Regions from separate parts of the Streptomyces sp. NPDC017890 genome, predicted to be linked through region 2. Evidence: predicted binding sites of a transcription regulator. Region 2 holds the regulator's gene; the other holds the start of a gene.
What was found. The regulator HspR, encoded in region 2, represses chaperone genes until heat shock. The targets are predictions, from matches to a motif close to TTGAGNNNNNNNNNCTCAA.
Positions count from the first base shown of each region.

Region 1: the regulator HspR is predicted to act here: its motif matches at 9,351-9,369, upstream of lon (endopeptidase La).

Region 1 covers NZ_JBIRHU010000004.1:272,820-284,072, forward strand. The annotation lists gene ACH4F2_RS07750 (DUF742 domain-containing protein) at 1-202, opposite strand, end outside; gene ACH4F2_RS07755 (roadblock/LC7 domain-containing protein) at 199-738, opposite strand; gene ACH4F2_RS07760 (nitrate- and nitrite sensing domain-containing protein) at 735-3,731, opposite strand; gene ACH4F2_RS07765 (protein phosphatase 2C domain-containing protein) at 4,172-4,963, shown strand; gene ACH4F2_RS07770 (MarR family winged helix-turn-helix transcriptional regulator) at 5,259-5,753, opposite strand; gene ACH4F2_RS07775 (lysozyme) at 6,006-6,833, shown strand; gene lon (endopeptidase La) at 6,905-9,328, opposite strand; gene ACH4F2_RS07785 (spermidine synthase) at 9,515-10,219, shown strand; gene ACH4F2_RS07790 (response regulator transcription factor) at 10,342-11,082, shown strand; gene ACH4F2_RS07795 (sensor histidine kinase) at 11,079-11,253, shown strand, end outside.
Region 2 covers NZ_JBIRHU010000009.1:105,402-116,654, forward strand. The annotation lists gene ACH4F2_RS13960 ((Fe-S)-binding protein) at 1-253, opposite strand, end outside; gene ACH4F2_RS13965 (undecaprenyl/decaprenyl-phosphate alpha-N-acetylglucosaminyl 1-phosphate transferase) at 613-1,926, shown strand; gene dnaK (molecular chaperone DnaK) at 2,560-4,413, shown strand; gene grpE (nucleotide exchange factor GrpE) at 4,410-5,099, shown strand; gene dnaJ (molecular chaperone DnaJ) at 5,133-6,335, shown strand; gene ACH4F2_RS13985 (heat shock protein transcriptional repressor HspR) at 6,341-6,796, shown strand; gene ACH4F2_RS13990 (substrate-binding domain-containing protein) at 6,971-8,089, shown strand; gene ACH4F2_RS13995 (LuxR C-terminal-related transcriptional regulator) at 8,289-9,332, shown strand; gene ACH4F2_RS14000 (LuxR C-terminal-related transcriptional regulator) at 9,295-10,278, opposite strand; partial or broken gene ACH4F2_RS14005 (helix-turn-helix transcriptional regulator) at 10,275-10,487, opposite strand; gene ACH4F2_RS14010 (helix-turn-helix transcriptional regulator) at 10,511-11,253, opposite strand, start outside.

The DNA.
Region 1 (11,253 bases), on a different contig from region 2:
TGCGCTCCTCGGCGGCTTCGAGCGCGGCGGTGCCGGCGGTGGCGCCGACGAACGTCTCCACGAGCAGGACGTGGCCGAAGCGGGTACGGCCGCCGGTGAGCGAGTAGGGGCGCACGCGGGCGGGCTTGCGGTCGGCGCCGCGCACGGGGAGGGCCTTCGGGTGCTTCGGGAGCTTCGGGTTCTTGCCGGGGCCCTTGCTCATCGGACACTCCCCGTCGGCTCGGACTCCAGGGACTGCCGCAGCTCACTGCGGAGTTCGGGGGTCAGGACATGACCGGCGCGGCCCACGAAGAGCGCCATGTGGTACGCGATGACGCTCATGTCGGCGTCCGCGGAGCCGTGCACGCCGAGCAGCGAGCCGTCGCTGATCGACATCACGAACAGGCTGCCCTCGTCCATGGCGACCATCGTGTGCTTCACCTGGCCGAAGCCCACCAGCCGGGCGGCGCCGACGGTCAGGCTGCCGACGCCGGAGACGACGGTGGCGAGGTCGGCGGCGGAACCGCGCGGGCCGGCGCGGCGCACGGCCCGGACCTCGCGGGCCGCGGTGACGGGGGTCCCCCCGCGGGAGCCCGTTCGAGCGTGGGGGAGCTCCTGGTCGGAGGAGAGCAGGAGCAGGCCGTCGGAGGAGACCACCGCGACAGAGAGGATGCCGGGCACCTCCTCGACCAGGTTGGTCAGCAGCCAGTGCAGATTGCGGGCTTCACTACTGAGTCCGAAGGTACTGGGAGCGGTCAACTGCTTGCCTCCTCGACAGTGCCCCCCGTGGCTTCCTCGGTTGTCCCTGCTGCGGCGTTCGGCGCCTGGTTGTGTCCGGTACGGTCGGCGAGCTCCGCCTCGACGTCGCGGCGGCCTGCCTCCGCCCCCCGGCGGAACCCTCCCAGGCGGCGGCGGAGCGCGTCGGCGTCCACGGAGCCCGCCGTGCGCGGCCTGGGTACCGCCGCGGGCGTGCTGACCTTGGGGGTCCGCTTGGGCAGGCCCTTGTCGGTGACGGGCTCGGCCGGTTCGGCGTCCTCGGTGTCCTGGACGTCCTCGGTGTTGTCGACGTCCTCGGTGTTCTGGGCCGGCGCGATGCCCTCGTCCGGCGCGGTGCCCTCGTCCGGCGCGCGGTCGTGGGCGTCGGGACCGATGGCGTAGGGGTCGGGTGCGGGCTCCGGTTCCGGCGCCCGGAACTCCGCCTGCGCCTGCGCCGGCAGCAGGAGGGCCATCGTGGTGTCGTCGGGGAGGTCGTGGCCGGGAGTGGTCTCGGCCTCTGAGGCCTTCGCCTCGTCGGCCTTCGCCTTCTGGGTGGGCTCCGGATCGACGGCGTCGGCCGCGTCCGCCGCGTCCGCCGGGGCCTCGGGCTCCTCGGAGCTCTCGCGCTCCGCCGGCCCTTCGGGGCCCTCGAGGCCCTCGGAGCCCTCGGAGCCCTCGGAGCGAGAGTCCTGCGCCCCGTCGGCCTCCGCACGTCGTACGGCCTGTTCCGCCGAGGCGACGAGCGGGTCCGTGCCCTTCTCCGCGCGGCCGTGCAGGACGTTGGAGTTGGCCTCCGCGTCGGCGCCCGGCAGGGAGAAGGAGCCCGTGCCCTCGGGCATCGGCACGGCCGGGACGAGCGCGGCCGGGGGTGCCGCGGCGAGCAGCGTCTTCGGCAGGACCACGACGGCCGCGACACCGCCCTGCTTCTGCTCCCGCAGCCGCACGCGCGCCCCGTGCCGGTGGGCGAGCCGGGCCACCACGTACAGGCCGAGCCCGAGGCCGTCCTCGCCCTCCTGGTCGTAGGGCGCGTCCGGGTCGAAGTCGGTGAGGCGGGCGTTGAGGCGCTCGAGCCGCTCGGTGGCCATGCCGATGCCCTCGTCCCGGACGGAGAGCATCACCTCGCCGTTCTCCAGCAGCCAGCCGGAGACCTCGACGGGCAGGTCCGGCGGCGAGAAGGAGGTGGCGTTCTCCATCAGTTCGGCCAGCAGGTGGGAGAGGTCGTCGGCCGCGAACCCGGCCACGTGCGCGTGCGGCGGCAGCGCGGCGATGCGGACGCGTTCGTACCGCTCGATCTCGCTGACCGCGGCCCGGACCACGTCGACCAGCGGCACCGGTGAGGCGCTGTGCTGGACGTGCTCGGTGCCGGCGAGGACGAGGAGGTTCTCGCTGTGGCGGCGCATGACCGTCGCGAAGTGGTCGAGCTTGAACAGGGTGGCGAGGCGCTCCGGGTCCTGCTCGCGTTCCTCGAGGCTCTCGATGACCGCGAGTTGCCGCTCGACCAGGCCGAGGGTGCGCAGCGCGAGGTTCACGAAGGTGGAGCCGATGCTCTTGCGCACCACGTCCAGCTGGGCGGCCGACGCGGCGAGTTCGGCCCGCAGTTCCTCGCGGGCGTCGGCCATCCTCTGCCGTTGACCGACGAGGTGCTTGCGGTCGGACTCGAGTGTGTTGACGCGGTCGGCGAGCATGGCGGCGTGCGCGTGCAGGGCGTTGACGGAGCGGACGACCTGGGCGAACTCGTCGTTGCGGCCGGTGAAGGTGACGGCCTCCTCGGCCGTCGGGTCCTGCGCGCCGGCCAGCCGCGCCGAGCCGCGTCGCAGCACCGAGAGCGGGCGGGTGAGGGTGCGGGCCATGGCGGTGGCGATGCCCACGGCCAGCAGGAGCAGGGCGCCGAGAGCGGCGATCCGGATCTCCAGCTCGGTGACGTCGTCGTCGCGCAGCTGCTCCAGAGCCGTGGTGCGCTTCTCGTAGAGGGCGGACTCGGCGCCGCGCATGGCGTCGACGCGGGCCGAGAGCGCGGCGTCCACCCTCTTGGTGCTGGTCTTGAGGTCGTTGTCGGAGAGCGTCGGCTCGTTCGTGAGCCCGGCGAGGTACTTGTCGGCGGAGTTGACCTCGGGGCCGGCGACCGTGGCGTCGAAGCTGTCCCGCGCCTCCTTGGGCGCTCCCTCGCGGAAGTCGGCGAGCGCGGCGTCGGAGCGCACCCGGGCCTGCTGGGCGGCGGCGGCGAGCTCGTCGCGCTGCTCGGTGTCGGCGTCCGAGGAGGTGGTCGTCTCGGTCGGCAGGCCCGTGATCGGGTCGATGACGGTCTCGGTGCTGCTCGGCACGTTCAGGGCCGCGAGGAGCAACCCACGGGTGGCGGCGGCCTGCTGGACGGCGGTGTCCAGTTCGGCGAGGGCGTACGCACCGGCGCCCGCGCGGGGCGGCATCCGCTCGGCCAGCTCCTCGGCCAGGGCGTGGAGTTCGGCGATCGCCTCCGAGTACGCCTCGTGCGCCTGGAGAGCGGTGCTCTTGCCGGTGAGCGCCGCCCTGCGCAGCGCCGCGACGGCGTCGAGGTCCTCGCGCAGGGAGGCGGGCGTGTCGGTGTCGGCACGCAGTTCCTCCACCTGCCGGTCGACGCGGGCGCTGCGCTGTTCGGAGGGCGCCTTGGACTTCGGGCGGCCGGCGGCGATGTAAGGGGTGACCTCGTCGCGCTCGTCGGCCAGGGAGTGGGCGAGGGTCAGCGCGCCCTGGGTCCGCTCGGCGAGCGTCACCAGTTCCTGGGAGTCGTGCAGTTGCCCGGAGGCGGCCACGACCGACGGTGCTCCGGCTCCGGCGATGGCGGCGGCCACGACGGCCACGGCGACGATGAGGCGGTTGCGTACGTGGGTCGGGCGGCCCTTGCCGACGGGGGCCCGAGGCGGCGCCGGGGTGGAGGTGCCGGGGGTGTGTTCCGCGCTCCCCGCGGGGGCCGTCTGCTTGCCTGTGCGACGAGGCCGCGTCTTCTGCACCGGTGCTCGCATTCCTGACTCGTGTACCCGTGGGCCCGGGTGGCGCTCCGTCAACTGACCGGCCGGCGCGTGCACCCTCCGCCACGCTCTGGGCTCTTCCCAGGCCGCCGACTGCGCATCGGGCGGGATGACCGCGTGAGCAGGGCAGGCCCTCCACCGGTTCCCGACCCTCCCAGTGCCGGTGGGCGGTGGGCGTGCATCATCCGACCCGCCACCCGAAGGAGTGAACCTCGGAGGGGAGTTGGTGGGCAAGTTCCGTCGGCTCGTGCGACACGCCCGTGCGGCGCGCCGGTTGGACGTCTGCGACGGGCGGTGGCACTATGTGCCGCCGCGCGTTGCCGGAGTGCGGAATTCCAACCCAAATCCGGCGCCTGACCTGCGCCGCTGCGTCGATACCCGGGAAGTTGACAGCCTCTTGCGGACACTGTGAAGGGGTCGTGCAGACTGGCTGGATGCGTACGGAACTCGTCTCGGAACCCGGCCTCGCCGCCCACCCCAACGAGGACTTCGCGAGCGTCGGGCTGCCCGCCTCGGGGCAAGGCGGTTCGCTCGTCGTGCTGGACGGCGTGACACCGCCGCGGACCGGGACGGGCTGTCTGCATTCCGTTCCCTGGTTCACCGCGCGCCTCGGCGGAGCCCTGACCGAACTGACCGTTTCACTCCCGGATCTCCCCCTCGTCGAAGCCCTGTCCCGCGCCATCGCTCGTACCTCGGCGGCGCACGCGGAAACCTGTGACCTTTCTCACCCGCGGACTCCGCAGGCGACCGTGGTCCTGGCCCGCTGGTCCCCCGCCACCGTCGAATACCTGGTCCTGTCCGACTCGGCCCTGTTGGTGGAGGCCCCCGGCGGCGGGGTCACGGCGGTCCTGGACGACCGGCTGGCCCGGCTGCCCCGCTCGGCTCTCGCCACGGACGCGCTGGTGGACGCGGGCTACCGCAACAAGGAGGGCGGCTTCTTCACCGCCGCGGCCGACCCGGCGGTGGCGGCGCGGGCGGTGACGGGGGTGCTGCCGCGCGGGGAGGTGCGGACGCTGGCGGCGCTGACGGACGGAGCCGCGCGTTGGGTGGAGACGTTCCGGGAGGGCGACTGGACGGACTGCCTCGCGCTGGTGCGGAAGCAGGGCGCACAGGCGCTGCTCGACCGCGTGCGGGACCTGGAACGCGCGGACGCGGCGGGGGCCCGGGAGTTCCTCGGACGCGGCAAGGCGCACGACGACGCCACGGTGGTGTACGCGGAGCTCTGAACGCCGGGGGCTCCGGCTCTGCTTCTGCCCGGCAGCTCGAGGGCCCCGGGCACGCTTCTCGCCGAGGGCTCCGGCCCTGCTACTGCCAGGGACGCCCGGGAGCTCCGGCCCTGCTCCTGCCGGGGTCCCGGGGCTCCGGCCCTGCTACTGCCGGGGGCCCGGGGGCTCCGGTCCTGCTACTGCCGGGGGGCCCGGGGGGGGGGGCTCCGGGAACGCTTCTCGCCGAGGGCTCCGGCCCTGCTACTGCCAGGGACCCGAGGGCTCCGGGCACGCTTCTCGCCGGGGGGCCGCGGTCCTACTTCTCCATACCCCGGTTCAGCTCGTGCAGCAGCCGGGCGAGTTCGGTCACCTCACGCGGGTCCCAGTCGGCGAGCCGGCCGGCGTACCGCGCGCGGCGGGCCTCCCGCACCCGGCCGACGCGTGCCTGGCCCTCCGGGGTCAGGGTGACCAGCCAGGCGCGGCCGTCGGCGGGGTCGGGTTCCCGGGCGACGAGGCCGAGGTCCTCCAGGGCGCGCAGCTGGCGGGACATCGTCGCCTTGCCGACGCCGATGTAGGCGGCGAGTTCCGTGGCCCGCTGCCCCCCGCACTCGCCGAGCCGTACGAGAAGGCCGTACGCGGAGGACTCCAGGTCGGGGTGGACCTCCCGGGCCATCTCGCCCTGGCTGGCGCGGGCCCGCCGGAGCAGGACCGTCAACTCCCGCTCCAGTGCCAGGAACTCCGGTTGGTTCACACCACTGCCGGACACTTCGGCGTCGACTCCGCGACCGCCGCCGTTCCCGTCTTCGTGCACGTCAGCCCCTGCCTCGATTTTCCCGGTCCTGAAAGTTTCCGCCACGGGCCGGCATCACCGCAGCTCGGCAAGTATTTCGCAGGCTTAGACCACCGGAAGCTTCCGGTCCCTCTTCCCACCCCCGTTCTACGTGCGTAGCGTCTTCACCCGGACCCCTGGATGGCATGCTCACGCCACCGTGCCGCGCCACCCGTGGGTTCTCCCCACTCACGCATCCCCCACCGAGCACCACCGAGCCATCGGAGGCACGTCATGCTCGTGCACAGATCCGGATCGGCCCGCGGGCGGCGCTTCGCCGTCACCGGGATCCTGCTCGCCGCGTTCTCCCTGGTGTTCACCCTCCCCGCGCACTCCTCGTCGGCCGCCGACATCCCGCCGCGCGGCTCCGCCCACATGGGCATGGGGGTCCTGGAGCACGACGGGCGGCACGGCACCCCGGTGCCGGGCGACGCCACCCAGACGGAGGGCGTCGACGTCTCCAGCCACCAGGGCAACGTCGCCTGGTCGACCCTGTGGAACAGCGGGGTCAAGTGGGCCTACGTCAAGGCCACCGAGGGGACGTACTACACCAACCCCTACTTCGCCCAGCAGTACAACGGCTCGTACAACGTCGGCATGATCCGCGGCGCCTACCACTTCGCCACCCCGGACACCACGAGCGGCGCCGCCCAGGCCAACTACTTCGTCGACCACGGCGGCGGCTGGTCCCGCGACGGCAAGACGCTGCCGGGCGCGCTGGACATCGAGTGGAACCCGTACGGGGCCACCTGCTACGGCAAGACGCAGAGCCAGATGGTCTCCTGGATCCGGGACTTCCTGAACACCTACAAGGCCCGCACCGGCCGCGACGCCGTGATCTACACGGCCACCAGCTGGTGGACCCAGTGCACGGGCAACTACGGCGGTTTCGCGGCGAACAACCCGCTGTGGGTCGCCCGGTACGCCTCCACCGTGGGCACGCTGCCGGCCGGCTGGGGCTACTACACGATGTGGCAGTACACCTCGTCCGGGCCGACGGTCGGGGACCACAACAAGTTCAACGGCGCCCTGGACCGCGTCCGGGCGCTCGCCAACGGCTGACACACGACACGTACGACGAAGGCCCGGGCCCCTCACGGGACCCGGGCCTCCGCCCCTTCCGGCAGCGTCCGTCACGCCGCGACCGGAACCTCCGACCCCACACCGCTCGTCGCCGGTGCGAGCGCCAGTTCCAGGACCTGGCGGACGTCGGTGACGGCGTGGACGTCGAGCTTGTCCAGCACCTGGGCCGGGACGTCGTCCAGGTCGGGTTCGTTGCGCTTGGGGATGATCACCGTGGTGACGCCCGCCCGGTGCGCCGCGAGCAGCTTCTGCTTGACCCCGCCGATCGGCAGCACGCGGCCGGTCAGCGACACCTCGCCGGTCATCGCCACGTCGGTGCGGACCAGCCGCCCGGAAAGCAGTGAGGCCAGCGCCGTCGTCATCGTGATGCCGGCGCTCGGGCCGTCCTTGGGCACCGCGCCCGCCGGGAAGTGGATGTGAACGCCGCGTTCCTTCAGGTCGGCCACCGGCAGCTCCAGCTCGGCGCCGCGGCTGCGCAGGAAGCTCAGCGCGATCTGCGCCGACTCCTTCATCACGTCGCCCAGCTGACCGGTCAGGGTGAGACCCGCCGCGCCCGTCTCCGGGTCGGCCAGCGACGCCTCGACGTACAGGACGTCGCCGCCGGCGCCGGTCACCGCGAGGCCCGTGGCCACGCCCGGCACCGAGGTGCGGCGCTCGGCCGGGTCCTGGGCGGACTCGGGCACGTGGTGCGGCCGGCCGATCAGGGCGCGCAGGTCGCCGTCCGTGATCGTGAACGGCAGTTCCCGCTCGCCCAGTTCGTGCTGGGCCGCCACCTTGCGCAGCAGCCGGGCGATCGACCGCTCCAGGGTGCGCACGCCCGCCTCGCGGGTGTACTCGCCTGCCAGCTTGCGCAGGGCGCCCTCGTCGACCGTGACCTCGTCCTTGTCGAGCCCGGCCCGCTCCAGCTGGCGCGGCAGCAGGTGGTCGCGGGCGATGACGATCTTCTCGTCCTCGGTGTAGCCGTCGAGGCGGACCAGCTCCATGCGGTCCCGCAGGGCCTCCGGGATGGCCTCCAGGACGTTGGCGGTGGCGAGGAAGACCACGTCGGACAGGTCGAGCTCGACCTCCAGGTAATGGTCCCGGAAGGTGTGGTTCTGGGCGGGGTCGAGGACTTCGAGCAGGGCGGCGGCCGGGTCGCCCCGGAAGTCCGAACCCACCTTGTCGATCTCGTCGAGGAGCACGACCGGGTTCATCGACCCGGCCTCCTTGATGGCGCGGACGATCCGGCCGGGCAGCGCGCCGACGTACGTACGCCGGTGGCCGCGGATCTCGGCCTCGTCGCGGACGCCGCCGAGGGCGACGCGGACGAACTCGCGGCCCATGGCGTGGGCGACGGACTCGCCGAGGGACGTCTTGCCGACGCCGGGCGGGCCGACGAGGGCCAGTACGGCGCCCCCGCGCCGCCCGCCGACGACGCCGAGACCCCGGTCGCCGCGCCGCTTGCGCACCGCCAGGTACTCGGTGATCCGCTCCTTGACGTCGTCCAGGCCCGCGTGCTCGGCGTCCAGTACGGCCCGGGCCCCCTGGATGTCGTAGGCGTCCTCGGTGCGGACGGTCCACGGGAGTTCGAGGACGGTGTCGAGCCAGGTGCGGATCCAGGAGCCCTCGGGCGACTGGTCGGAGGACCGCTCCAGCTTGTCGACCTCCTTGAGCGCGGCCTCGCGGACCTTCTCGGGCAGGTCGGCGGCCTCGACGCGGGCGCGGTAGTCGTCGGACTCCTCGCCCTCCCGCTCGCCGTTGATCTCGCGCAGCTCCTTGCGCACGGCCTCGAGCTGGCGGCGCAGCAGGAACTCCCGCTGCTGCTTGTCGACGCCCTCCTGGACGTCCTTGGCGATGGTCTCGGCGACGTCCTGCTCGGCCAGGTGGTCGCGCAGCTGCTGGGTGGCGAGCCTGAGGCGGGCGACCGGGTCGGCGGTCTCCAGGAGCTCGACCTTCTGCTCGGTGGTGAGGAAGGGCGAGTAGCCGGAGTTGTCGGCGAGCGCGGAGACGTCGTCGATGGCCTGGACGCGGTCCACGACCTGCCAGGCACCGCGCTTGCGCAGCCAGGCGGTGGCCAGCGCCTTGTACTCCTTCACCAGTTCGGTGACCAGGCCGGGCAGGGGTTCGGGCACGGTCTCGTCGACACGCGTGCCCTCCACCCACAGCGCGGCGCCGGGGCCGGTGGTGCCGGCGCCGATCGTCACCCGGGCCCGTCCGCGGATCAGGGCGCCCGGATCGCCGTCGGCCAGCCTGCCGACCTGCTCGACCGTGCCGAGGACGCCGGTCCCGGCGTAGGTGCCGTCGACGCGCGGGACGAGCAGGACCCGGGGCTTGCCGGGCTCGGCCCCGGCGGCGGCCTGGGCGGCCTCCACCGCGGCGCGTACTTCGGTGTCGCTCAGGTCGAGGGGGACGACCATCCCGGGCAGCACCACCTCGTCGTCGAGCGGCAGCACGGGCAGGGTGAGCGGTGTGAAGGCTTCGGACTCAGCAGCCATGATCTCCCCTTCGGCAGTCAAGTTGAGTTACATCGACTCAATGAAAGGGAGTCCATGATTGTTCCCCAAAGCGTGTTCGCTCTGAGCGATCAAGGAGCGGAGGGCGGAGGCGCTTCGGCCCGCTTCGGACCCTGTGGGTGAGAGCACGGCCGGACCGCCCGGCATTCCCACTGCCAGGATGGGTCGATGCCCATCACTTCCCATGACTCCCACGACCACGGCATCCCCGAAGTGCTGGACCGTCGCGAGGGCCCGCACGGTGAGGTCGTCCTGCGCCGGCACGGGGCGTTGCTGCAGATCATCGCGAACGGCTGCTTCCTGATGGACACCTCCGACGGGCGCTCGGAGCGACGGCTGGTCGACGCGGCGGCCGACGCCCTCACCCCGGGTGGCGGGCGGAGTGCGCCGCACCTGCTCATCGGCGGGCTCGGCGTCGGCTTCTCGCTCGCACACGCGGCCGCCGACCCCCGCTGGGGCCGGATCGCGGTCGTCGAACGCGAGCGCGCCGTCATCGACTGGCACCGGGACGGCCCGCTGGCCCCGCTGTCCGCCGAGGCCCTGGCCGATCCGCGCACGGAGATCGTGGAAGCGGATCTGGTGCGGTACGTCAATGAGACGTCCGACACATACGACGCGCTCTGCCTCGACATCGACAACGGCCCCGGCTGGACCGTCACCGAGGGCAACGACGGGCTCTACTCACCCCTCGGACTGGCGGGCTGCGCACGGGTGTTGAGGCCCCGCGGGGTGCTTGCCGTCTGGTCCGCGCAGCCCTCTCCGGAATTCGAAGAAACCTTGCGTAATGCCGGGTTCCAGCAGGTGCGTACCGAAGAGATCCCCGTTGCCCGGGGCGTTCCGGACGTCGTCCACCTCGGCGTCGGACCTGGATAGCAAAGGCGCGGTGAATCCCCGTACGCTGCTGACCTGACGCGGTCATTCAAGCGTCAATCGCAGTCATGCGCAGACGAGGGATCACCCCACTGATTCCGGTAAGCACACCTCAGGGGCGGGCGATGGAGCAGACACAGACCTCCCACAACGGCACGGCGACGGCTACCCCGGGCGCCCAGCGCCGGGTGCTGGTGGTCGAGGACGACCAGACGATCGTGGACGCCATCGCGACCCGCCTGCGCGCCGAGGGGTTCCTGGTGCAAACGGCGGGCGACGGTCCGGCCGCCGTCGACACGGCCGAGGCATGGCAGCCCGACCTGCTGATCCTCGACATCATGCTGCCCGGCTTCGACGGCCTGGAGGTCTGCCGCCGCGTGCAGGCCGCGCGGCCGGTGCCGGTGCTGATGCTCACCGCGCGCGACGACGAGACCGACATGCTGGTCGGGCTCGGCGTGGGCGCCGACGACTACATGACCAAGCCGTTCTCGATGCGCGAGCTGGCCGCGCGCGTGCACGTGCTGCTGCGCCGGGTGGAGCGGGCCGTCGTGGCCGCCTCGACGCCGCGCAGCGGCATCCTGCGCCTCGGCGAGCTGGAGATCGACCACGCGCAGCGCCGGGTACGGGTGCGCAGCGAGGACGTCCACCTCACCCCCACCGAGTTCGACCTCCTGGCCTGCCTGGCGAACACCCCGCGCGCGGTGCTCTCCCGGGAGCAGCTGCTGGCCGAGGTGTGGGACTGGGCGGACGCCTCCGGCACCCGGACCGTGGACAGCCACATCAAGGCGCTGCGCCGCAAGATCGGGGCCGAGCGGATCCGTACGGTGCACGGCGTGGGGTACGCGCTGGAGACGCCGGCGCCATGAGCGCAGGGCGGGAGGCCGCACGGAGGAGTCCTGGCCCCCGGAGCACCGGGGAACCCTGGGGCGGCGTACGCCCGTTCTCGATCAAGACCAAGCTGGGCGCGCTGGTCGTCACGTCGGTGCTGATCACCACCGGCCTCTCGGTGATAGCGGTGCACACCAAGACGGAGCTGC
Region 2 (11,253 bases):
GCAGCAGGGAGAAGAAGCCCACCGCCACGAACCAGTGCGCCACCCCGACGACGCCCCAGCGGTTCATCCGGGTGTGGCCGAGGAACTCCCTGACCACGGTGATGGTGCGCTGTACGGGTTCGTCGGTCCGCGTGCCGGCCGGCACCGGCTGGCCCAGCCGCATGGAGTTGTAGATCTGCAGGACGGCGCGGCCGAACAGTGCGACGCCGACCACGATCAGGACCAGCGACACGATGATCGCGGCGAGTTGCATTTGGGGGCTCCTCGGGCCTGCGAGGTTGCGAGGGTCGTATTACTAAGCGGTAACTTATTCAGTTGGTCTGAGACTACCCCCATCCTCCGCCGCACTGTAGCCGGACGTGCGGTGATCTGCGTCGCTGAGGCAACCCTGACCGGCGGACCGGCGGACCGGCGGACCGGCAGACCAGCAGACCGGCGGACCGGCGGGCCGACGCCGGCTCCGACCGGTGGGCCGGTGGCAGCTCCGGCCGGCGGACCCGGCGGCAGCTCCGATCGTGGGGCCCGGGCGTCCGGCCCGGCGTCTCGCTGAGTCGGACGCGCCATTCATAGCAAATCATGATATTCGGCCTCTTCCCGGCATAGGTTGTGCCCGTGCTCTACGGGATCGCTGCAGCCATCGCCTCCTTTCTCCTCGCCGCCCTGCTCACCGCGCTGCTGAGGGGGCCGGCCCTGCGCCTCTCTCTCGTCGACCGGCGGCGGCAACGGCCCGTCCCCCTGCTGGGCGGGGTGGCCGTCGTCCTCGTCGCGGGGCTGGTCGCGTGGGCCGGGGACCAGGCCGGTGTCGTGCCGCTCGGTACCGGGGTCGGCCGGCTGCTCGTGGCCGGGACCGCTGTCGGCGCGCTCGGCCTGGCCGCCGACGTCTGGCGGCTGCGGGGGCGGTGGCTGGTCGCCGGTACGGCCGTCGCGGCGGCGTTCGTGGTGCCGTACGGCGAGACCGGGCCGGCGCTGGGGGTGCTCGCCGTGGGCTGGATCACCCTGGTCGCCGCCGCTTTCCGGGGGCTCGACCACGCCGACGGGCTGGCCGGCACGGTGGGTGTGGTGACCGCCTTCGGTATCGGCGCCTGCGCCGCGGTGGAGCTCATGGACGGGCTGGCGGTACTGCTGAGCGCGCTGGCCGCCGCCCTGGCCGGGTTCCTGCTGCACAACCGGCATCCCGCGCGGGTCGCGCTCGGGGCGTGCGGGTCCCTGTTCGCGGGCTTCCTGCTCGCCGGGGCGGCCGTGTTCACCCGGGCGGGGCATGCGCCCGGGACCGGCGCGGGGGTGCTGTTCGCGCTGACCGCCCTGGCGAGCGTCGACGCCGTCCTCGTACTCCTGTCGCGCCGGCTGGCCGGGCGGCCCCTGCTGCGTGGCGGGCCCGACCATCTCGCGCACCGGCTGCGGCGGCTCGGGCTCACCCCGCAGGGTGCGGTGGTGGTCCTCGGAGCGGTCGCGTCCGGCGGGGTGCTCGTGGGCGTGCTCGTGCACATCGGCTGGGCGGGGGAGGCGGCGGCTCTGTGGGTGGCGGGTGGAGCGGTCGCCGGGGTGCCGGCGCTGCTGCGGGTGCGGGTGTACGAGCCGCCGAAGCGACGGGCGGGGACGGATACCCGGGCCCGCACGTCGCCGCACTGGCCTCGCGCGGAGCTTCACGGGCAGATGCGGGAGCAGGCGCGGGTGCGGGGGCAGTCCCCGGCGCAGGACGAGACGCGGGGGCGGGGACCGGTCCCGGCGGGAGGCGAGGCGAGGGGGCGGGGGCAGTCCCGGGCGGGAGGCGAGGCGCGGGGGCGGGGCCAGTCCCGGGCGGGAGGCGAGGCGCGGGGGCGGGGCCAGTCCCGGGCGGGAGACGAGGCGCGGGGGGCGGGGGCGGTCCCGGGCGCGAGACGAGGCGCGGGTGCGGGGGCCGGCCAGGGCGCAGTACCAGGCACATGAGCCGTACCGGGCGCATGGGCAGTGCTCGGCGCATGAGCCGTACCGGGCGCATGGGCAGTGCTCGGCGCATGAGCAGTACCGGGCGCATGGGCAGCCCCAGAACCGGGCACAAGCCCAGACGCAAGGGCAGCCCCCCGGAGCGAGCCCGGCCGCCGGAGCCGCCCCGGGTGCAGGTGCAAGCCCGGCCGCCGGAGCCGCCCCGGGTGCAGGTGCAAGCCCGGCCGCCGGAGCCGCCCCGGGTGCAGGTGCAGGCCCAGCCGCCGGAGCCGCCCCGGGTGCAGGTGCAAGCCCGGCCGCCGGAGCGGCCCCGGGACCAGGCGCGGTCGCAGCCGCAGCCGCAGCCGCAGCCGCAGGAGCGGGCCCGGGCGCAGGTCCGGCCCGAGCGCCGGGCGCGGCCTCGGGAGTTCCCCGAGGCAACTGGCGCCCCGGCCCGTGCGTCCTCCCGGGCAGCGGTCCGGGCGCGATTTTTCCGGTTCGTCAGGCACGGCGCGCCGAGAACGCGCAGGTCACAGCGTCATTGCGTGTAAGGAACGGATAAGAGTTGAGTGACCTCGACTCACCTCTGTTGACCCGGCGAGGGGTGTCGTGCACACTTGAGCCTGTTCCACTCAAGTCAGCTGGAGGTTATTCACCATGGCACGTGCGGTCGGCATCGACCTGGGCACGACTAACTCCGTCGTCAGCGTTCTGGAGGGCGGCGAGCCCACCGTCATCACCAACGCCGAGGGCGCCAGGACCACGCCGTCCGTCGTCGCCTTCGCCAAGAACGGCGAGGTGCTGGTCGGCGAGGTGGCCAAGCGCCAGGCGGTCACGAACGTCGACAGGACCATCCGCTCGGTCAAGCGCCACATGGGCACCGACTGGAAGGTCAACCTGGACGGCAAGGACTTCAACCCGCAGCAGATCAGCGCCTTCGTGCTGCAGAAGCTGAAGCGGGACGCCGAGTCCTACCTGGGCGAGAAGGTGACCGACGCGGTCATCACCGTCCCGGCGTACTTCAACGACGCCGAGCGCCAGGCCACCAAGGAGGCCGGTGAGATCGCGGGCCTCAACGTCCTGCGCATCGTCAACGAGCCGACCGCCGCCGCGCTGGCGTACGGCCTGGACAAGGACGAGCAGGTCATCCTGGTCTTCGACCTCGGTGGCGGTACGTTCGACGTCTCGCTGCTGGAGATCGGCGACGGCGTCGTCGAGGTGAAGGCCACCAACGGTGACAACAACCTCGGTGGTGACGACTGGGACCAGCGCGTCGTCGACTACCTGGTCAAGCAGTTCCAGTCCGGCCACGGCGTGGACCTGGGCAAGGACAAGATGGCCCTCCAGCGCCTGCGCGAGGCCGCCGAGAAGGCCAAGATCGAGCTGTCCTCGTCCACCGAGACCTCGATCAACCTGCCCTACATCACGGCGTCCGCCGAGGGCCCGCTGCACCTGGACGAGAAGCTCACCCGGGCCCAGTTCCAGCAGCTGACGTCCGACCTGCTGGAGCGCTGCAAGACGCCGTTCCACAACGTCATCAAGGACGCCGGCATCCAGCTGTCCGAGATCGACCACGTCGTTCTCGTCGGTGGCTCCACCCGTATGCCCGCCGTCGCCGAGCTCGTCAAGGAGCTCACCGGCGGCAAGGACGCCAACAAGGGCGTCAACCCGGACGAGGTCGTCGCCATCGGCGCCGCCCTGCAGGCCGGTGTCCTCAAGGGCGAGGTCAAGGACGTCCTGCTCCTCGACGTCACCCCGCTGTCCCTCGGTATCGAGACCAAGGGCGGCATCATGACCAAGCTGATCGAGCGGAACACGACGATCCCGACGAAGCGTTCGGAGATCTTCACCACCGCCGAGGACAACCAGCCCTCCGTGCAGATCCAGGTCTACCAGGGCGAGCGCGAGATCGCTGCGTACAACAAGAAGCTCGGCATGTTCGAGCTGACCGGTCTGCCGCCGGCGCCCCGCGGCGTCCCGCAGATCGAGGTCGCCTTCGACATCGACGCCAACGGCATCATGCACGTCACGGCGAAGGACCTCGGCACCGGCAAGGAGCAGAAGATGACCGTCACCGGCGGCTCCTCGCTGCCGAAGGACGAGGTCGACCGGATGCGCCAGGAGGCCGAGAAGTACGCGGAGGAGGACCACGCCCGCCGCGAGGCCGCCGAGTCCCGCAACCAGGGCGAGCAGCTCGTCTACCAGACGGAGAAGTTCCTCAAGGACAACGAGGACAAGGTCCCGGGCGACGTGAAGACCGAGGTCGAGTCCGCCGTCGCCGAGCTGAAGGAGAAGCTCAAGGGCGAGGACAGCGCCGAGATCCGCACCGCCACGGAGAAGGTCGCCGCCGTCTCGCAGAAGCTGGGCCAGGCCATGTACGCCGACGCCCAGGGCGCGCAGGCCGCCGGCGGCGATGCCCCGGGCGCGGGTGCCCCCGGTGACAAGGGCGGCGACGACGACGTCGTCGACGCCGAGATCGTGGACGACGAGCGCAAGGACGGTGCCGCGTGACGGAGGAGACCCCGGGTTTCGAGGAGAAGCCCGACGTCCCCTCCGGCGCCACCCCTGACGACGCCGAGCCGAAGGCCGCCTCCGAAGAGGGGGCGGCCCCGGCCGGGGACGCGAGCGAGAACGCGGGCCTGGTGGCCCAGCTGGACCAGGTACGCACGGCGCTGAACGAGCGCACGGCGGACCTCCAGCGACTCCAGGCCGAATACCAGAACTACCGTCGCCGGGTCGAGCGGGACCGTGTTGCGGTCAAGGAGGTCGCCGTCGCGAACCTCCTGTCCGAGCTGCTTCCCGTACTCGACGACATCGGCCGCGCCCGGGAGCACGGCGAACTCGTCGGCGGCTTCAAGTCCGTGGCGGAGTCGCTGGAGACGGTCATCGCCAAGATGGGCCTCCAGCAGTTCGGCAAGGAGGGCGAGCCCTTCGACCCGACGATCCACGAAGCCCTGATGCACTCCTACGCACCGGACGTCACCGAGACGACGTGCGTGGCGATTCTGCAGCCCGGGTACCGGATCGGCGAGCGCACCATCCGCCCCGCGCGGGTGGCCGTGGCCGAGCCGCAGCCGGGCGCGCAGACGGCCAAGCCGGCCGAGGAGAACACCGAGGCACAGGCCGACCCCGCGGAGAACGCGGGGAACGCCACAGACGCCGGGAACAAGGAGAGCGGTGGCCCGGACGAGGGCTGAGCTTGAAGTGACGAGAGAGGAGGGACGTCGGGGATGAGCACCAAGGACTTCATCGAGAAGGACTACTACAAGGTCCTCGGCGTCCCCAAGGACGCCACCGAGGCCGAGATCAAGAAGGCGTACCGGAAGCTCGCCCGCGAGTACCACCCGGACGCCAACAAGGGAAACGCCAGGGCGGAGGAGCGCTTCAAGGAGATCTCCGAGGCGAACGACATCCTCGGTGACCCCAAGAAGCGCAAGGAGTACGACGAGGCCCGCAGCCTCTTCGGCAACGGCGGTTTCCGTCCGGGGCCGGGCGCGGGCGGCGGCGGCACCTTCAACTTCGACCTGGGCGACCTCTTCGGAGGCGGCGCCCAGGGCGGGGGGGGCCAGGGCGGAGCCGGCGGCTTCGGCGGCGGGCTCGGCGACGTCTTCGGGGGCTTGTTCAACCGCACCGGTGCCGGCGGCCCCGGCACCGGCACGCGGACCCAGCCGCGGCGCGGCCAGGACATCGAGTCCGAGGTCACCCTCAGCTTCACGGAGGCCATCGAGGGCGCGACGGTCCCGCTGCGGATGTCCTCGCAGTCACCCTGCAAGGCCTGTTCGGGCACCGGCGACAAGAACGGCACGCCGCGCGTGTGCCCGACCTGTGTCGGCACCGGACAGGTCGCCCGGGGCTCGGGCGGTGGCTTCTCGCTCACCGACCCGTGCCCGGACTGCAAGGGCCGCGGCCTGATCGCCGAGGACCCCTGCGACGTATGCAAGGGCTCCGGACGCGCCAAGTCCTCCCGGACGATGCAGGTCCGCATCCCGGCCGGGGTGTCGGACGGGCAGCGCATCCGGCTGCGCGGCAAGGGCACACCGGGTGAGCGGGGCGGCCCGGCGGGCGACCTGTACGTGGTCGTGCACGTCAAGGAACACCCCGTCTTCGGCCGCAAGGGCGACAACCTCACCGTCACCGTCCCGGTCACCTACGCCGAGGCGGCGCTCGGCGGCGAGGTCCGGGTCCCGACCCTGGGCGGCCCGTCCGTCACGCTGAAGCTGCCGGCGGGCACCCCGGGCGGACGCACCATGCGCGCGAGGGGCAAGGGCGCGGTCCGCAAGGACGGCACCCGCGGTGACCTTCTGGTCACCGTCGAGGTGAGTGTTCCGAAGGACCTGACGGGGAAGGCTCGTGATGCGCTGGAGGCGTATCGCGAGGCGACCGCGGACGAGGATCCGCGGGCGGAGCTGTTCCAGGCCGCGAAGGGAGCTTGACGGAGATGGACGGTCGTCGACGCAATCCGTATGAACTGACCGAGGACACCCCGGTCTACGTCATCTCGGTGGCGGCCCAGCTTTCCGGCCTGCACCCGCAGACCCTGCGTCAGTACGACCGCCTCGGCCTGGTCTCCCCGGACCGCACGGCCGGCCGCGGCCGGCGCTACTCGGCCCGCGACATCGAACTGCTCCGCACGGTGCAGCAGTTGTCGCAGGACGAGGGAATCAACCTGGCCGGAATCAAGCGCATCATCGAACTGGAGAACCAGGTCGCCGCGCTCCAGGCCCGAATGGCGGAGCTGCAGGACGCCCTCGACGGCGCGGCGACGGCGATGCGCCAGCGCGAAGCGGCGGTGCACGCCTCGTACCGCCGGGACCTGGTCCCGTACCAAGAGGTACAGCAGACCAGCGCTCTGGTGGTGTGGCGCCCGAAGCGGCGCGGTCAGTCCCCGGACTGACCGGCCGCACAAGGCAGAAGGGCGACAGCAGGCCCGGAGGTTCGACCGAACCTCCGGGCCTGTTCACAACGGTGCTGTCTCATTGGTCTAGTACTTCTTGACGATTTCGTGAAGACAGCGTTGGCTTCCCTCACCTGGGTCACCACAACACCCGTGTGTCGGAAGGTAAGCGCAGTGAACAGCCGTGCCCGTCGTGTCGCCATATCCGTGGCCGCGTCCATGATGACCATTTCGCTGGCCGCCTGCGGTGTGCTGGGCGCGTCGGAGAGCAGTGACGAGGCGAGCCCGGCCAAGGGCAACGACATCACTGTGGGACTGCTGCTTCCGGAGACGGAGAACACGCGCTACGAGCAGTTCGACTACCCCTTCTTCAAGGCGAAGATCGCCGAGCTCACGCGTGACGAGGGCAACGTCAAGTACGCCAACGCCGAGGCGAGCCCCTCGAAGCAGGCCGCCCAGATGCAGCAGATGATCGACGACAAGGTCGACGTGATCGTCCTCGACGCGGTCGACGCGAAGTCCGTCGGGGACAGCGTGCAGAAGGCCAAGGACGCCGGTATCCCGGTCATCGCCTACGACCGGCTGGCGGAGGGCCCGATCGACGCCTACATCTCCTTCGACAACGAGCTGGTCGGCGAGGTCCAGGGGCGCTCGCTCATCGAGGCGCTCGGCAACGACGCGGACAGCTCCGCCAAGATCGTCATGATGAACGGCTCGCCCACTGACCCGAACGCCAAGCAGTTCAAGGCGGGGGCGCTGTCCCAGCTGAACGGCAAAGTGACGATCGCCCAGTCCTTCGACACCAAGGACTGGAAGGCGCAGAACGCCGAGGTGAACATGATCGAGGCGATCGAGAAGATCGGCAAGAAGAACATCGCGGGCGTCTACTCCGCCAACGACAGCATGGCGGGCGGCATCATCAAGGCCCTGGAGGACGCGGGCGTCACCGACCTGCCGCCGATCACCGGTCAGGACGCGGAACTCGCGGCGGTGCAGCGGATCGTCACCGGCGAGCAGTACATGAGCGTGTACAAGTCCTACCCGCAGGAGGCCGAGAACGCCGCGGAGATGGCCGTGGCGCGGGTCCAGGGCCGGGACATCCAGTTCGACGCGCTCGCCCGCGACAAGGTCGACAGCCCCAGCCACCAGGGCATCCCCGCGCAGCTCGTCCCCGTCGTCGTCCTGACGCAGGAGAACATCCGGCAGACCGTCGTCGCGGACGGCTTCTACAAGGTCTCCGACATCTGCACCGCCAAGTACGCGGAGGCGTGTGCGGAGATCGGGCTGAAGTAGTCCCGAGCAGTCCCGGTAGTGCCGAGCAGTCCCGGGTGATCCCGAGCAGGCCTGGCCGGTCCCGGTACGCTGCCCTGGACATAGCGGCCGCAACCGGTGTTTTCCGGCCGTCGCCGCCTGTCGAGCCGTGTTGCGGACCCGGGCCCGGCCGCGCATAGTTGCGCTGCGGAAAGAGCCGGAACCGGGGGTGGGATGGGTGATGGCCGGGCACGGGGCGGATGAGCATCCACACGGTGCCGACCGGCTGTGCGCGGCCGGGGACCGCGTGTACTCCCGGGCCGTACGACGCGGCCGGCTGCCCCGCCGGGACGCCGAGCCGGTCCCCTGCCTCCTGGAACTGGCCCTGCTGCACCCCGACCCCGACGACATGGACTGGCTGGTGCCGACCTCACCGCAGGAGGTCATGACCCGCCTGCTGCGCGGGGTCCACGACGAGGTCAGCGCCAGTCAGCGGCGGGTGGGTTCCGCGGTGGAGGCCTTCGAGTGGTACGCGGGCCTCGGCCGGCAGATCCGGACGGTGGCCGGTGCCGAGGGCACGGCGATCCGGGTCCTCGACGGCCTGGCCCGCATCCAGGCGGCGATGGACGAGGCGACGCAGGCGTGCACGACGGAGGTGCTCACCGTCCAGCCCGGCGGCATCCGGCGGGAGCACGAGCTGTCGGAAGGGCTGCACCGGGCGCTGGCGTTGCGCGGGCGCGGGGTGCGGATGCGGGACCTGTACACGCACGTCGCCCGGCACGGGCAGGGCCTGCTCAACTACCTGGAGCTGATGGGCGACACGGTGGAGGCCCGCACCCTCGACGAGGTCATCGACCGCCTCATCCTCTTCGACCGCACGGTGGCCTTCATCCCCGCCAACACCGAGCGCACGGTGGCCCTGGAGCTACGCCACCCCGCCCTGGTCGCCTACCTGGTCACCGTCTTCGAACGCCTGTGGCGCCTGGCGATCCCCTTGACCGCCCCGCTCCCGGACACCGGCATCGAGGGCATCTCCCACCGCGAGCAGTCCATTGCGGCGCTCCTGGCGGAGGGCCACCAGGACGCGGTGATCGCGGAGCGCCTGGGGATAAGCGTCCGCACGGCCCGCGCCCACATCGCCCGCCTGTCGGAGACCCTGGGCGCGACCAGCCGCACGCAGTTGGGGGTGCGCATCGCCCAGGCGGGCCTGGACGGCTCCCCGCGCGGCACGGCGCCGTCCGCCCCCGTCAGGGTTCCTGGTCCAGAATCCCCGACTGCCCGATGAGGTAGCCGAGCTGTGCCCGGCTTTCGCTGCCGAGGGTGGCGGCGAGTTTGGCGATGTGGACGCGGGCGGTGCGGACGTTCATGCCGAGGCGGTCGGCGATGTCGGTGTCGGTGTGGCCTTCGATGAGAAGGGCGGCTATGGCGCGTTGGCGGGGGGTGATGCCGCCCAGCGACTGGCGTTGGACGGTCTTGGGGTGCATGGGTGTGGCCAGGCGCCAGAGACGGTCGAAGACCGTGACGAAATGGGAGATCAGTGCGGGGTGGCGGACTTCGAGGGCGAGAGAGCGATCGGCGCTGGCGGGGATGAAGGCGACCGTGCGGTCCACGACGATGAGGCGTTCGGTGATCTCATCAAGGGTGCGGGCCTCCACGTCACCTGCCAGTTGCTCGTAACGTGCGAGGACGTACGGGGCGTTGCGGACGGTGTGCTGGTAGAGAGCACGTATGCGGCCGCCGCGGTCGAGGAACTCCTGGTCCCGTTCCATGGCGGCTTCATGGTGGTGAAAGGGTGGCTTGACCAGACCGTCGTGTGGTTGAACGGACAGAACTTGCTCCGAGGCGCAGGCCATCGACTCGCCGATGGCCTGGCCGATGCGTTCCTTGCCGCTGAGAAGCCTCAGAGTCGGGGTCTCCTCAGCCGTCCCCGGATGGGTTCCGGCCTGTATGAGCGTGTTGAAGGTGTCGATCAACTGTGCCTCGCGGCGCCGTTGGCCGGCGATGTGCTGCCCTGAAGTGCGCAGCAGCCGGTGCAGTGCCGTGACCGGGGAGACGGGTTCGAGTCTGCTGGGGTCGTCGAGCACCGGGTGCAGGAGACCGTAGTCGATCAGGCAGGGCGCTGCATCGATGTCCTGCTGGGTCACGTGCCCCTCTTGGAGGGCGCGTTGATACACCCGCGTGCCCTGGGTGCAGAGTTCCTCCGGCCCATGGACGGCATGCGGCACCGTCACTGCGCGGCATCCCCTTGCTTGAGCATTTCTGACTCCGCGATGAGGTAGCCGAGCTGTGCCCGGCTTTCGCTGCCGAGGGTGGCGGCGAGTTTGGCGATGTGGACGCGGGCGGTGCGGACGTTCATGCCGAGGCGGTCGGCGATGTCGGTGTCGGTGTGGCCTTCGATGAGAAGGGCGGCTATGGCGCGTTGGCGGGGGGTGATGCCATCCCCGTGCCGGTGCGTCCTGTCGGTCATGAGCGGATCTCTCCTCCCAGCCTTGGGGACTCCTGCTCCAAGATCCCCGACTGGGCTATGAGATAGCCGAGTTGGGCACGGCTGCCGCTGCCGAGTACCGCCGCCAGTTTCGCGATGTGCGCTCGGCAGGTGCGCACGTTCATGCCGAGACGGCGGGCTATGGCCTCGTCCACGTGGCCCTCCACCAGGAGCTTGGCGATCGAGTGCTGGATGTTGGTGATGCCGTCGGGGGCCGTTTCGTACGGGGCTCCGGCGGTCAGCGGAACTGCTCGGCTCCAGATGAACTCGAACACCTTGATCAGGTAGCGGACAAGGCCTGGGTGACGGATCTCCAGGGCGACCTGCCGGTCCTCACGGATGGGGATGAAGGCGACGGCCTCGTCACAGATGATGAGGCGCTCGACGAGTTCGTCGATGGTGCGGTGCTCGACCTTGCCCTTCGCGAACTGGTTGACGTAGGCGAGTCGCTCGGGGTTGTACCGCGCGGTGTGTTGATAGAGGGTTCGGATGCTCACCCCTCGCTCGATCAGCGGTTTGTCGCGCTCCAATGCTTCCAGCAGGCGGTTCTCGGCGCTACGGGCGCTGCCACTCGGCTGAACGGTGAGCATTTCGGTCTGGCACTGGGCCGTGGCCAGGTCAAGCGCCGCGTTGATGCGGTCCAGGCCCTCCAGCACGCTGATGGAGTGGGTCGGGGCGGTGGCCTGCACGCCGAGAGCCATGAACGGCTCGAAGGCTTCGG